DNA from 3 places in the Mesorhizobium sp. M5C.F.Ca.IN.020.29.1.1 genome. Region 1 is predicted to be linked to each of the others. Evidence: predicted binding sites of a transcription regulator. Region 1 holds the regulator's gene; each other region holds the start of a gene.
What was found. The regulator LexA, encoded in region 1, represses DNA repair genes until DNA is damaged. The targets are predictions, from matches to a motif close to TGTTCNNNNTGTGTTCNG.
Positions count from the first base shown of each region.

Region 1 (3,277 bases):
TTATCCAGGAGAATGCCAGGGATCTCGGCGGCGGCAGCGTCGAAGTGACCGCGTCGACGGTTGAAGGCCGCAACATCCGCCGCCTCGGGCTCGATTTCTCGAAGGGCGACGTCCTGCTGGAGAGAGGCCGCCCGCTTGATCCGGCGGCATTGTCGCTGGCGGCATCGGCCAACCACCCGCAGGTCAGCGTGGTGAAACGGCCGCTGATCGCCATCATCGCCACCGGCGACGAATTGCTGCCGCCGGGCAGCGACCTTGGCCCCGACCAGATCATCTCGTCCAATGCCTATGGCGTCGCCGCCGCGGCCCGCTCGGTCGGCGCCAGCGCGCTCGATCTCGGCATCGCCCCCGACCGCAAGGAGGCGATCGCCACGCTGGTGAAACAAGCGGTCGACGCAGGCGCCGATGTCATTGTCACGCTGGGCGGCGCCTCGGTCGGCGACCATGACCTGGTCCATGACGTGCTGACCGGTGAAGGCATGACGCTCGATTTCTGGAAAATCGCCATGCGGCCCGGCAAGCCGTTGATGTTCGGGCGGCTGGGCGACATCCGCTGCATCGGCCTGCCTGGCAATCCGGTGGCGAGCCTGGTCTGCACGCAGCTCTTTCTGAAGCCGCTGCTTGCGCGGCTCGGCGGCCGCGCCTTCCGGCAGGACATTCGTCAGGCGCGGCTCGGCGCCGCCATGCCGGCCAACGATCTCAGGCAGGATTATGTACGCGCGGTGGTGAAGGAAGAAGCCGGCACGCCACTGGCGACCCCGTTCGGCGTCCAGGATTCCTCGATGCTCAAAATGCTGGCCGACGCCAACGGGCTGATCGTGCGCGAGCCATTCGCTCCCCCAGCCGCGACGGGCGCCGCGTGCAGCGTACTGATGCTACGCTGAACAAAACGTCAACACATTCATTAAACTTTAAACGGTTGCGGAACACAACTGGAACAGATAGTGTTTGTTCTGGGTTTGTTTTTCTGATTCTGTTGGGGGTCACGATGCTGACACGCAAACAACATGAACTGCTGATGTTCATCCACGAGCGGCTGAAGGAAAGCGGCATTCCGCCCTCGTTCGACGAGATGAAGGAAGCGCTCGACCTCGCCTCGAAGTCGGGGATCCATCGGCTGATCACGGCGCTGGAGGAGCGCGGTTTTATTCGCCGCCTGCCCAACCGGGCCCGCGCGCTGGAGGTGCTGCGCCTGCCCGATTCGATCGCGCCCGGCCTCAATGCGGCGCGCAAATTCTCGCCAAGCGTCATTCAGGGCAGCCTTGGGCAGGGCAGCCTCGGACGACAGATCAAACCGGCGCCTTCGCGCCTGCCCGCGGCCGGCAATGACGACGACGTCGTTGCCACCATCTCCATACCGGTGATGGGCCGCATCGCTGCCGGTGTGCCGATCGACGCCATCCAGCACCAGACGCATTCGATCTCGGTACCACCGGACATGATCACCGGCGGCACGCACTACGCGCTGGAGGTCAAGGGTGATTCGATGATTGAGGCCGGCATTTTCGACGGCGACACGGTCATCATCCGCAACGCCGACACCGCCCAGCCTGGCGAGATCATCGTTGCGTTGGTCGACGAGGAGGAAGCGACGCTGAAGCGGTTCCGCCGCAAGGGCGCCTCGATTGCACTGGAAGCCGCCAATCCGGCCTATGAGACGCGCATCTTCGGGCCGGACCGGGTCAAGGTGCAAGGCAAGCTCGTCGGACTGATCCGGCGTTACTGAGCGGCAGGCTTCTTGGGTTTCTCGGCCCTGCGGTATGGCGGCAAGCCCCTCGCCTCGCGCGAAAATCTCCGCTGCTCGTGCCAGGGCCTATATGGCTGTCTGACGGCAAAACGGATTTCTGCGCGCGTCGTCGCTGATAGCGGATCGAAGAAGACGGCGGCACTGCCCACGCGAGCGAGCTGCCGTTTGGTGACGACGAGAACCAGCGGATTGCGGCAGGGATTATAATAGGCTGTGGCATCGTCGATGACGATCAAATCGGCAAAGGCACAGGCTGGCCGTGCGGTTTTGCGGTCGTCGGCGAGTGCGATGATCGCGCCGGACGGGTGCCGGGCGAGGCACAGGCCGGCAGTGCAGTAGAAGGGCGCTCCAGGCGGCAGGTCGGCCGGGTCGGCGATGTCGAACCGCACGTCTCCTTTTTCGAATGTCTCCGGCTCGACAATGGTCGCTGAAACCAGCGCATGTTTCCAGTTGTCGGTGGTGAATTCGTTCGAACGCACCCGGTTGACGGCAAGTTCGCCGCCGCCGATCGGCAGCGCCACCAGATGCGCATCTTCCGAAATCAGCACATCGGGGGCGCGCGTGTCGGAAATCGTCAGCAGGCCGGCGAGCGCAAAGGGAAGTGCCGCAAGCCGCAACCATGTCGTCGCCATCGTAGCGATGACCAGGGCGACCGTCACCAGCAGAACCGACTGCAACGAGATCAGCCCGACTGCATCGACCGGCGACCGCTCGGAAATCCATCCCGATATTGCGATCATGGCCGTCAGTCCCTTGCCCATCATGTAGAGGAAAGGTCCGTCGAAGCCGAAAGGCATTGCCAGAGCGCTGAGGACGGCCAGGAACATGACGACCGTGACGATTGGCATGACCGCCAGATTGGCGAACAGGCTAAGCGGCGATACGCGCTGGAAGTGCCAGATGGCGAAGAGCGCGGTGGCGCTGCCGGCAATGATGGAGGTCATTGCGATGGTACCTGTCCCAGCGGCGAGTTTTCGCGTGACGAAAGCGACCGGCGACCGTCGCTGTGGCGGCGCCGTGGCCCTGTCGGCACGATAGTCGGACCAGCCGGCATAGGCGCCCACGAGAGCAGCAGTCGCGGCGAAGGACATCTGGAAGCTTGGGCCGACCACCTCGTGCGGCGACACGACGATGACGGCGATGGCAGAAATCGTCAGATTGCGCATGGTAAGTGCCGCTCGGTCGAACAGCACGGCGACAAGCATTACCGCCAGCATGATGAAGCTGCGTTCAGCCGCGACCACGATACCGGAAAAAATGAGATAGGCAGCGATGGAAAGGAGTGCGGCAGCAGCCGCATATTTCTTGACCGGCCGGCGTGACGAAAAATCGGGAAACAGCGCAAAGGCGCCGCGCAGCAATCCCATAATCGTGCCGGCGACAAGCGCCATGTGCAGGCCGGAAATCGAGATGATGTGGTAGATGCCGGTGCGCCGCATCGATTCGTTTATCTCTTCGGGAATGCCGGCACGCACGCCGATGATCAGTGCGGCGGCAATCTCCCCCTCGGCGCCACCAATGCTGTCCCTG
Region 1 covers NZ_RZSW01000414.1:2,311-5,587, reverse strand. Annotated here, with positions in the region: partial or broken gene glp (gephyrin-like molybdotransferase Glp) at 1-884, shown strand, start outside; gene lexA (transcriptional repressor LexA) at 989-1,726, shown strand; gene EOA85_RS25765 (ComEC/Rec2 family competence protein) at 1,720-3,277, opposite strand, start outside.

Region 2 (3,277 bases), on a different contig from region 1:
ACGTCGGTCGGCGACGGGCCGAAAGTCTACGGCATCAGGGTCGGCACGGCGCGACAGCGCGAACAACTGATCCCGAGAAAACAGATCTGGCACCGCTCGGCGCTGCACTGGCTGCCGGAATTCGCAGGCACGACGATCGTGGAGGAGCAGTAGCCTCTCAGTCGTCGCCTTCGACCACCCTTAGCCTTAGCTGGCCGGTCTTGGAGTCCGCGACGCGTGCGCCTGCTTCGGCCCTCGCGCCGGTCCCATGTGTCGTCCCGGCCGATCCGGCGTCTTCCTCCGTCGGCTGCGCGCCGAACTCCAGCGCCTCGATCTTCTGGCCGCGCTTGGTCACCTTCGACGTCGAGACGAGGATGTCGTCGATATCCTTCGCCGACTGGCCGAAATGGCTCTGCAGCTTGCGCACCCGCTCGTCGAGGCGCGAGACATCCTCCATCAGCCGGATGACTTCGCCCTGGATCAGATGCGCCTGCTCGCGCATGCGGGCGTCCTTGAGGATCGCCTGGATGACCTGGATCGACAGCATCAGCAGCGACGGCGAGACGATGACTATTCGGGCGCGGTGCGCTTTGTGGACAATCCCCTCGAAATTCTCGTGGATCTCGGCGAATACCGATTCCGACGGAACGAACATAAAGGCGGTGTCCTGCGTCTCGCCCTGGATCAGGTATTTTTCGGAAATATCGCGGACATGCACCTCAATATCGCGCCGGAACGCTTGTGCGGCGACCTTCTGCAAATCGGCGCCTTCGGCGGCACGGATGGCATTCCAGGCTTCCAGCGGAAACTTGGCGTCGATGGCAAGTGCGGGCGCCCCATTCGGCATCTTCACCAGGCAGTCGGGCCGGCTTCCGTTCGACAGGGTCGCCTGGAATTCATAGGCGCCGTGCGGCAGGCCGTCGGCGACGATCGCCTCCATGCGCGACTGGCCGAAGGCGCCGCGCGTCTGCTTGTTGGAGAGGATCGCCTGAAGTTGAACGACCTGGCCGGCGAGCGACTGGATGTTGCCCTGCGCCGTATCGATGACCGCCAGCCGCTCCTGCAGCTTGGCGAGGCTCTCATGCGTCGATTTCGTCTGCTCGGTCATGGTCTGGCCGAGACGGCCGGTCATCGCGTCGAGGCGTTGGCCGATCGACTGTGTGAGTTCGGCCTGCCGCGCCCCGAACACTTCGGCGATGGCGCCCATGCGGCCCTGCATCTCGGCCTGGCTTTGCAAGATACCGGCCATCCGCGCCTCGGCGTCGCGGGCGTGGTCGGCGGCTTCGGCGGCAGCCACCGCACGCGCCTTGGCCGAGCGCCACAGCGCGACGACGAGCGCCACGAACAGCCCGAGGAACAGGATCGCGCCGAATGCCAATGCGTGGCCGAGCGTGATCCTGGTGGCGCCGAGCCGGGCGATCGGTTCGGACAGGATGGTGGTCAACTCGTTCATATTGGACAGCATAGATGATTCGGCCTGACGGGACAGATCAAAACGTGAACGGCGCTGCAAATGCCCCGGTTGACGCTTTTCATTCGAGGTCTTAGGTGAGACGCCATGTCGATCAAGCCGCTTATCATCCTTCCCGATCCCGTCCTGCGCCAGGTTTCAAAGCCGGTCGAGCGTGTCGACGGCGCTTTGCGCAAACTGGCCGACGACATGCTGGAGACCATGTATGATGCGCCGGGCATCGGTCTGGCGGCGATCCAGGTCGGCGAACCGCTGCGCATGCTGGTGGTTGACCTCGCCAAGGAAGACGAGACGCCGGCGCCGCATGTCTTCATCAATCCCGAAATCCTCGAGAGCGCCGATCAGCGCTCGGTCTACGAGGAGGGTTGCCTGTCGATCCCGGATTACTATGCCGAGGTCGAGCGCCCCGCCGCCGTGCGGGTGAAATATCTCGATCGTGACGGCAAGCTGCAGGAGATCGAGGCCGAAGGGCTGATGGCGACCTGCCTGCAGCATGAGATCGACCATCTCAACGGCGTTCTGTTCATCGACCACATTTCGAAGCTGAAGCGCGACATGGTGGTGAAGAAGTTCAAGAAGCTCGCCAGGGACAAGGCAGGGAACAAGGCGCCGGGCAAGGTGGTGGGATAGGCGCAAAATGCCCCTGCGCGTCATCTTCATGGGTACCCCCGAATTTTCCGTTCCGACGCTGCGGGCGATCGCGGAAGCCGGGCATGAGATAGAAGCCGTCTATACACAGCCACCGCGCGCCGCCGGTCGCCGCGGGCTGGGACTGATGCGGTCGCCGGTTCAGCGCGAGGCGGAGCAACTGGGCGTCGAGGTGCGGACGCCGGTGTCGCTGAAAAGCGAGGTCGAGCAGCAGGTGTTCCGCGCCTTGCGGGCCGATGTCGCCGTGGTCGTCGCCTATGGATTGCTGTTGCCCAAACCCATTCTCGAGGCGCCGTTGCTCGGCTGCCTCAATGGTCACGCGTCGCTGTTGCCGCGCTGGCGCGGCGCCGCCCCCATCCAGCGCGCCGTCATGGCCGGCGATTCCGAGACAGGCATGATGGTCATGCGGATGGAAGAAGGCCTGGACACCGGCCCGGTAGCCATGGTCGAAAAATGCGCCATCGGACCCGATATGACGGCCGGCGACCTGCACGATCGGTTGATGCTCATTGGCGCCGCGCTGATGGCGGAAGCGCTGGCACGGCTGGAACGGGATACCCTGACATTTACCACTCAGGCGACGGCGGGGGTGACCTACGCCAAAAAAATCGATAAAGCGGAGACGCGCATGGACTGGACGCGGCCTGCGGGCGAAGTCCACAATCATATTCGCGGCCTGTCGCCCTTTCCCGGCGCATGGTGCGAGACCGAAATCGGCGGCCGTCTGGAACGGCTGAAACTGCTTCGCTCGACGCTTTCGCAAGGCGCCGGCGAGCCGGGAGGAATTCTCGACGACCGGCTGACGGTCGCCTGCGGGTCAGGCGCGATCAGGTTGGTCGAAGTTCAACGTGCGGGCGGAAGGCCCATTGCCGCGCAGGAGTTTCTGCACGGGGCCAAGCTCGAAAAAGGAATGAAGTTCTCATGAGCATGATGTCAATACGCGCGGCGACGCCGCGAGACCGCGAGGCGATTCGCCTTGTCGAGGAACACGCATTCGGCCAGCAGGCGGAGGCCGGATTGGTCGATGCACTGGTCAGCGGCGGCGACGCCGTCGTCGAACTGGTGGCGGAAGAAGATGGACAGGTGGTCGGCCATATCCTGTTTTCGCGGCTTTTCGTGCAGAACGGCGGCAAGAGCTTTTCGGCCGTGGCGCTGGCGCCCCTGGCGGTCGAGCCGTCA
Region 2 covers NZ_RZSW01000032.1:19,125-22,401, reverse strand. Annotated here, with positions in the region: gene EOA85_RS04975 (GFA family protein) at 1-153, shown strand, start outside; gene EOA85_RS04970 (DNA recombination protein RmuC) at 158-1,432, opposite strand; gene def (peptide deformylase) at 1,538-2,080, shown strand; gene fmt (methionyl-tRNA formyltransferase) at 2,094-3,023, shown strand; gene EOA85_RS04955 (N-acetyltransferase) at 3,020-3,277, shown strand, end outside.
Region 2: a site for LexA is predicted at 1,466-1,483, ahead of EOA85_RS04970 (DNA recombination protein RmuC). Genes of this name have one in related genera too.

Region 3 (3,277 bases), on a different contig from region 1:
CGGCGCGTCAGCTCGATCTCCAGCGGCCCGCTGTGGTGCGAGGCGCGAAACAACACGGCCTGCGCTTTCAGCGCCGTGCCGGCCTCACGCTCGGTCAGAATAGCCTGGCAGACGTAACTCGCCTGCTCGGCTTCGTCGCGAACGCTGACCAGCCTCGGCTTTTCCGCCGATTTGCGCTCCGACCAGAGGTTCTTGGTAAAGCGTTCCGAGGCCTCGCCGATCACCGCATTGGCGGCGGCCAGGATGGTCTCGGTCGAGCGGTAGTTGCGCTCAAGCATGACGATCTCGGCCGGCTGCGCGAACTGTTTGGGGAAGTCGAGGATATTGCGCACTTCCGCCGCTCGAAACGAATAGATCGACTGCGCATCGTCGCCGACCACCGTCAGCCCGGAGCCGTCCGGCTTGAGCGCCGTGAGGATCGAGGCCTGCAGCCGGTTGGTGTCCTGGTATTCGTCGACCAGCACATGGTCGAAGCGCCCGCCCAGATGCGCTGATATCTCCGGCTCGCCGGCCATCTGCGCCCAGTAGAGCAGCAGGTCGTCGTAATCGAGCACGTTCTGCGCCTGCTTGATCTCGACATATCGGGCGAACAGCGTCTTAAGCTGTTCTGCCCAACCCGCGCACCAGGGAAACACCGAACCGAGAATCTCGCCGAGCGGCGCCTGCGCGTTGACGGCACGCGAATAGATCGCCAGGCACGTGCCCTTGGTCGGAAAACGGCCTTCGGTTTTGGAGAAGCCGAGTTCGTGCCGGGCGAGGTTCATCAAGTCGGCCGAATCCTCGCGGTCATGGATGGTGAAGGCCGGATCGAGGCCGATCTCCGGCGCATAATCGCGCAGCAGCCTGGCGCCGATGCCGTGAAACGTGCCGGCCCAGCTCAGCGCATCGGTGATGATGGAAGCGTCTCGGCCGAGCACCTCGCCGGCGATGCGTTCGACCCGCTTGGCCATTTCCGATGCGGCACGACGCGAAAACGTCATCAAAAGGATGCGCCTGGGGTCGGCGCCCCTGACGATCAGATGCGCGACGCGATGCGCCAGCGTGCTGGTCTTGCCGGAGCCGGCGCCGGCGATCACCAGTAGCGGCCCGGCGACCTTGCCGTCGCCATGCTCGACGGCAAGGCACTGCTCGGCATTCAGCTTCGCGAGATAGTCAGGCCGGAAGGTCGAATCACGGGCAGCGAGGTTCATTGCCCATCAAGCATCGTTTCCGCTTTGTTCGCAACGGTTTCGACGCGAAAGTTGCGATCGATGCGTCCGTTTCTACTGGCGCACCAGCCGATGAACTGGACTTAGCGCTCGGGCTCTACGCCCATGGCCGCCGACTGCCGCCGCAACGACTTGTCGTCATCGGGAGGCGGCAGCAACAGCGGATCGAAGTCATCGGGCACCTCGTCAATGATTTCCCTGACTATACGGTAGGCCACGTAGACGGCGGCACCGGCTATGAGCAGACGGATCATGATTTTCTCCATTGGTGTGGACCAACCGAAGAGCCCGCGTTTTGTTCCTCGCTCTCTCGTTTTGTTCCCCGCTTTCCGAGCGCCCCGAGCTCTGCCTGAGCGTGCAACCAAATCGGCACCGTCTCGTTTGCCCGATGACAGGAGGTTGCGATGAACAAGCTCTCAATTTTGCTGGCCCCGACCTGGCTCGTTTTGGCGGCAGCGCTGGCTGTCGCGGCTTGCGATAACAACATCCCACCGACAAAGGCCCCCGGCGCCGATCAAAACCCGCAGGTCGACCCTGCACCCAAGTCGACGTCAGGCGATGATCAACCCGGCACGCCGCCGGCGCAGTGATGGAACGCAGAAAAAGTGGCCGGCGCCGCTTGGGAGGGGAGCGATGGCGCCGGCCAGGCGGGTATCAGGTCCGCCGCATACCTAGAGATAGCTGAGTCTTGCTGTTGCGTCATGGGGCGATCGCGGAAGACGACCGCGTTGGACAGTCAATTAACTGACAAATGTGACAAAACTGCCATTTTCAGATGCGAGAAGCCGATGCTCGCAAGGCGCCGCGCCGTCGCAGCAGGTTCCCGCCCAACCCAGGGCTGGCTCTCTGATCCGGTGAGGCCGGCGATCGGATCTTTCCTCCCGCGGCATCAGGCAATCTGCCGCCGGCCATTTTCATGCCTTATCCGGCCAACCGGCGCTCAACCTCTTGCGAAGCGCTGACGTCCCGTGCAAAAGCGCGGCCATGCTGATCATTAACGACCTTTCGCTCCGCATGGCCGGACGCCTGCTTCTCGACCATGCCTCGCTGACCTTGCCGGCCGGCAGCAAGGCAGGCCTCGTCGGCCGCAACGGCACCGGCAAGACCACTTTGTTCAAGGCGATCACCGGCGACCTCGCCTCCGAGACCGGCTCGATCAGCCTGCCGAAGAACACGCGCATAGGCCAGGTGGCGCAGGAAGCGCCCGGCACCGAGGAGCCGCTGATCGAGATCGTGCTCAAGGCCGACCTTGAACGCTCCGCATTGATCGAGGAGGAAAAGTCGGCGACCGATCCGCACCGCATCGCCGACATCCACATGCGGCTGGCCGATATCGACGCCCATTCGGCCGAGTCGCGTGCCGCCACCATCCTCGCCGGCCTCGGCTTCGACGACGACGCCCAGCGACGGCCAGCCTCGTCGTTCTCCGGCGGCTGGCGCATGCGCGTCGCACTCGCCGCAGTGCTGTTTGCCGAGCCCGATCTGCTGCTGCTCGACGAGCCGACCAACTACCTCGACCTCGAAGGCACGCTGTGGCTGGAAAACTACGTATCGAAATATCCGCACACCGTACTTCTGATCTCGCACGACCGCGACCTGCTCAACCGCGCCGTCAACTCGATCGTCCATCTCGACCAGAAGAAGCTGACTTTCTGGCGCGGCGGCTACGACCAGTTCGAACGCCAATACACCGAGCAGCGCGAATTGCAGGAGAAGGGCAGGGTCAAGCAGGAAGCCGCGCGCAAGCACATGGAATCCTTCGTCGAGCGCTTTCGGGCCAAGGCTTCCAAGGCGAGACAGGCGCAGTCGCGCATCAAGGCGCTTGAGAAGATGAAGCCGATCGCCGCAATTGTGAACGACAACGTGCGGCCGTTCTCCTTTCCCGAGCCGGTGAAGACGGTCGCCTCGCCGATCATCGCGCTGAACAATGTCAATGTCGGCTACACCGAGGGTCAGCCGATCCTGAAGAAGATGACGCTGCGCATCGACGCCGATGACCGCATCGCGCTGCTTGGCGCCAATGGCAACGGCAAGTCGACCTTTGCCAAGCTTCTGTCGGGCCGGCTCAA
Region 3 covers NZ_RZSW01000241.1:4,700-7,976, forward strand. Annotated here, with positions in the region: gene EOA85_RS19375 (ATP-dependent helicase) at 1-1,190, opposite strand, end outside; gene EOA85_RS37575 (hypothetical protein) at 1,292-1,462, opposite strand; gene EOA85_RS19380 (hypothetical protein) at 1,613-1,798, shown strand; gene EOA85_RS19385 (ABC-F family ATP-binding cassette domain-containing protein) at 2,193-3,277, shown strand, end outside.
Region 3: a site for LexA is predicted at 1,205-1,222, ahead of EOA85_RS19375 (ATP-dependent helicase). Genes of this name have one in related genera too.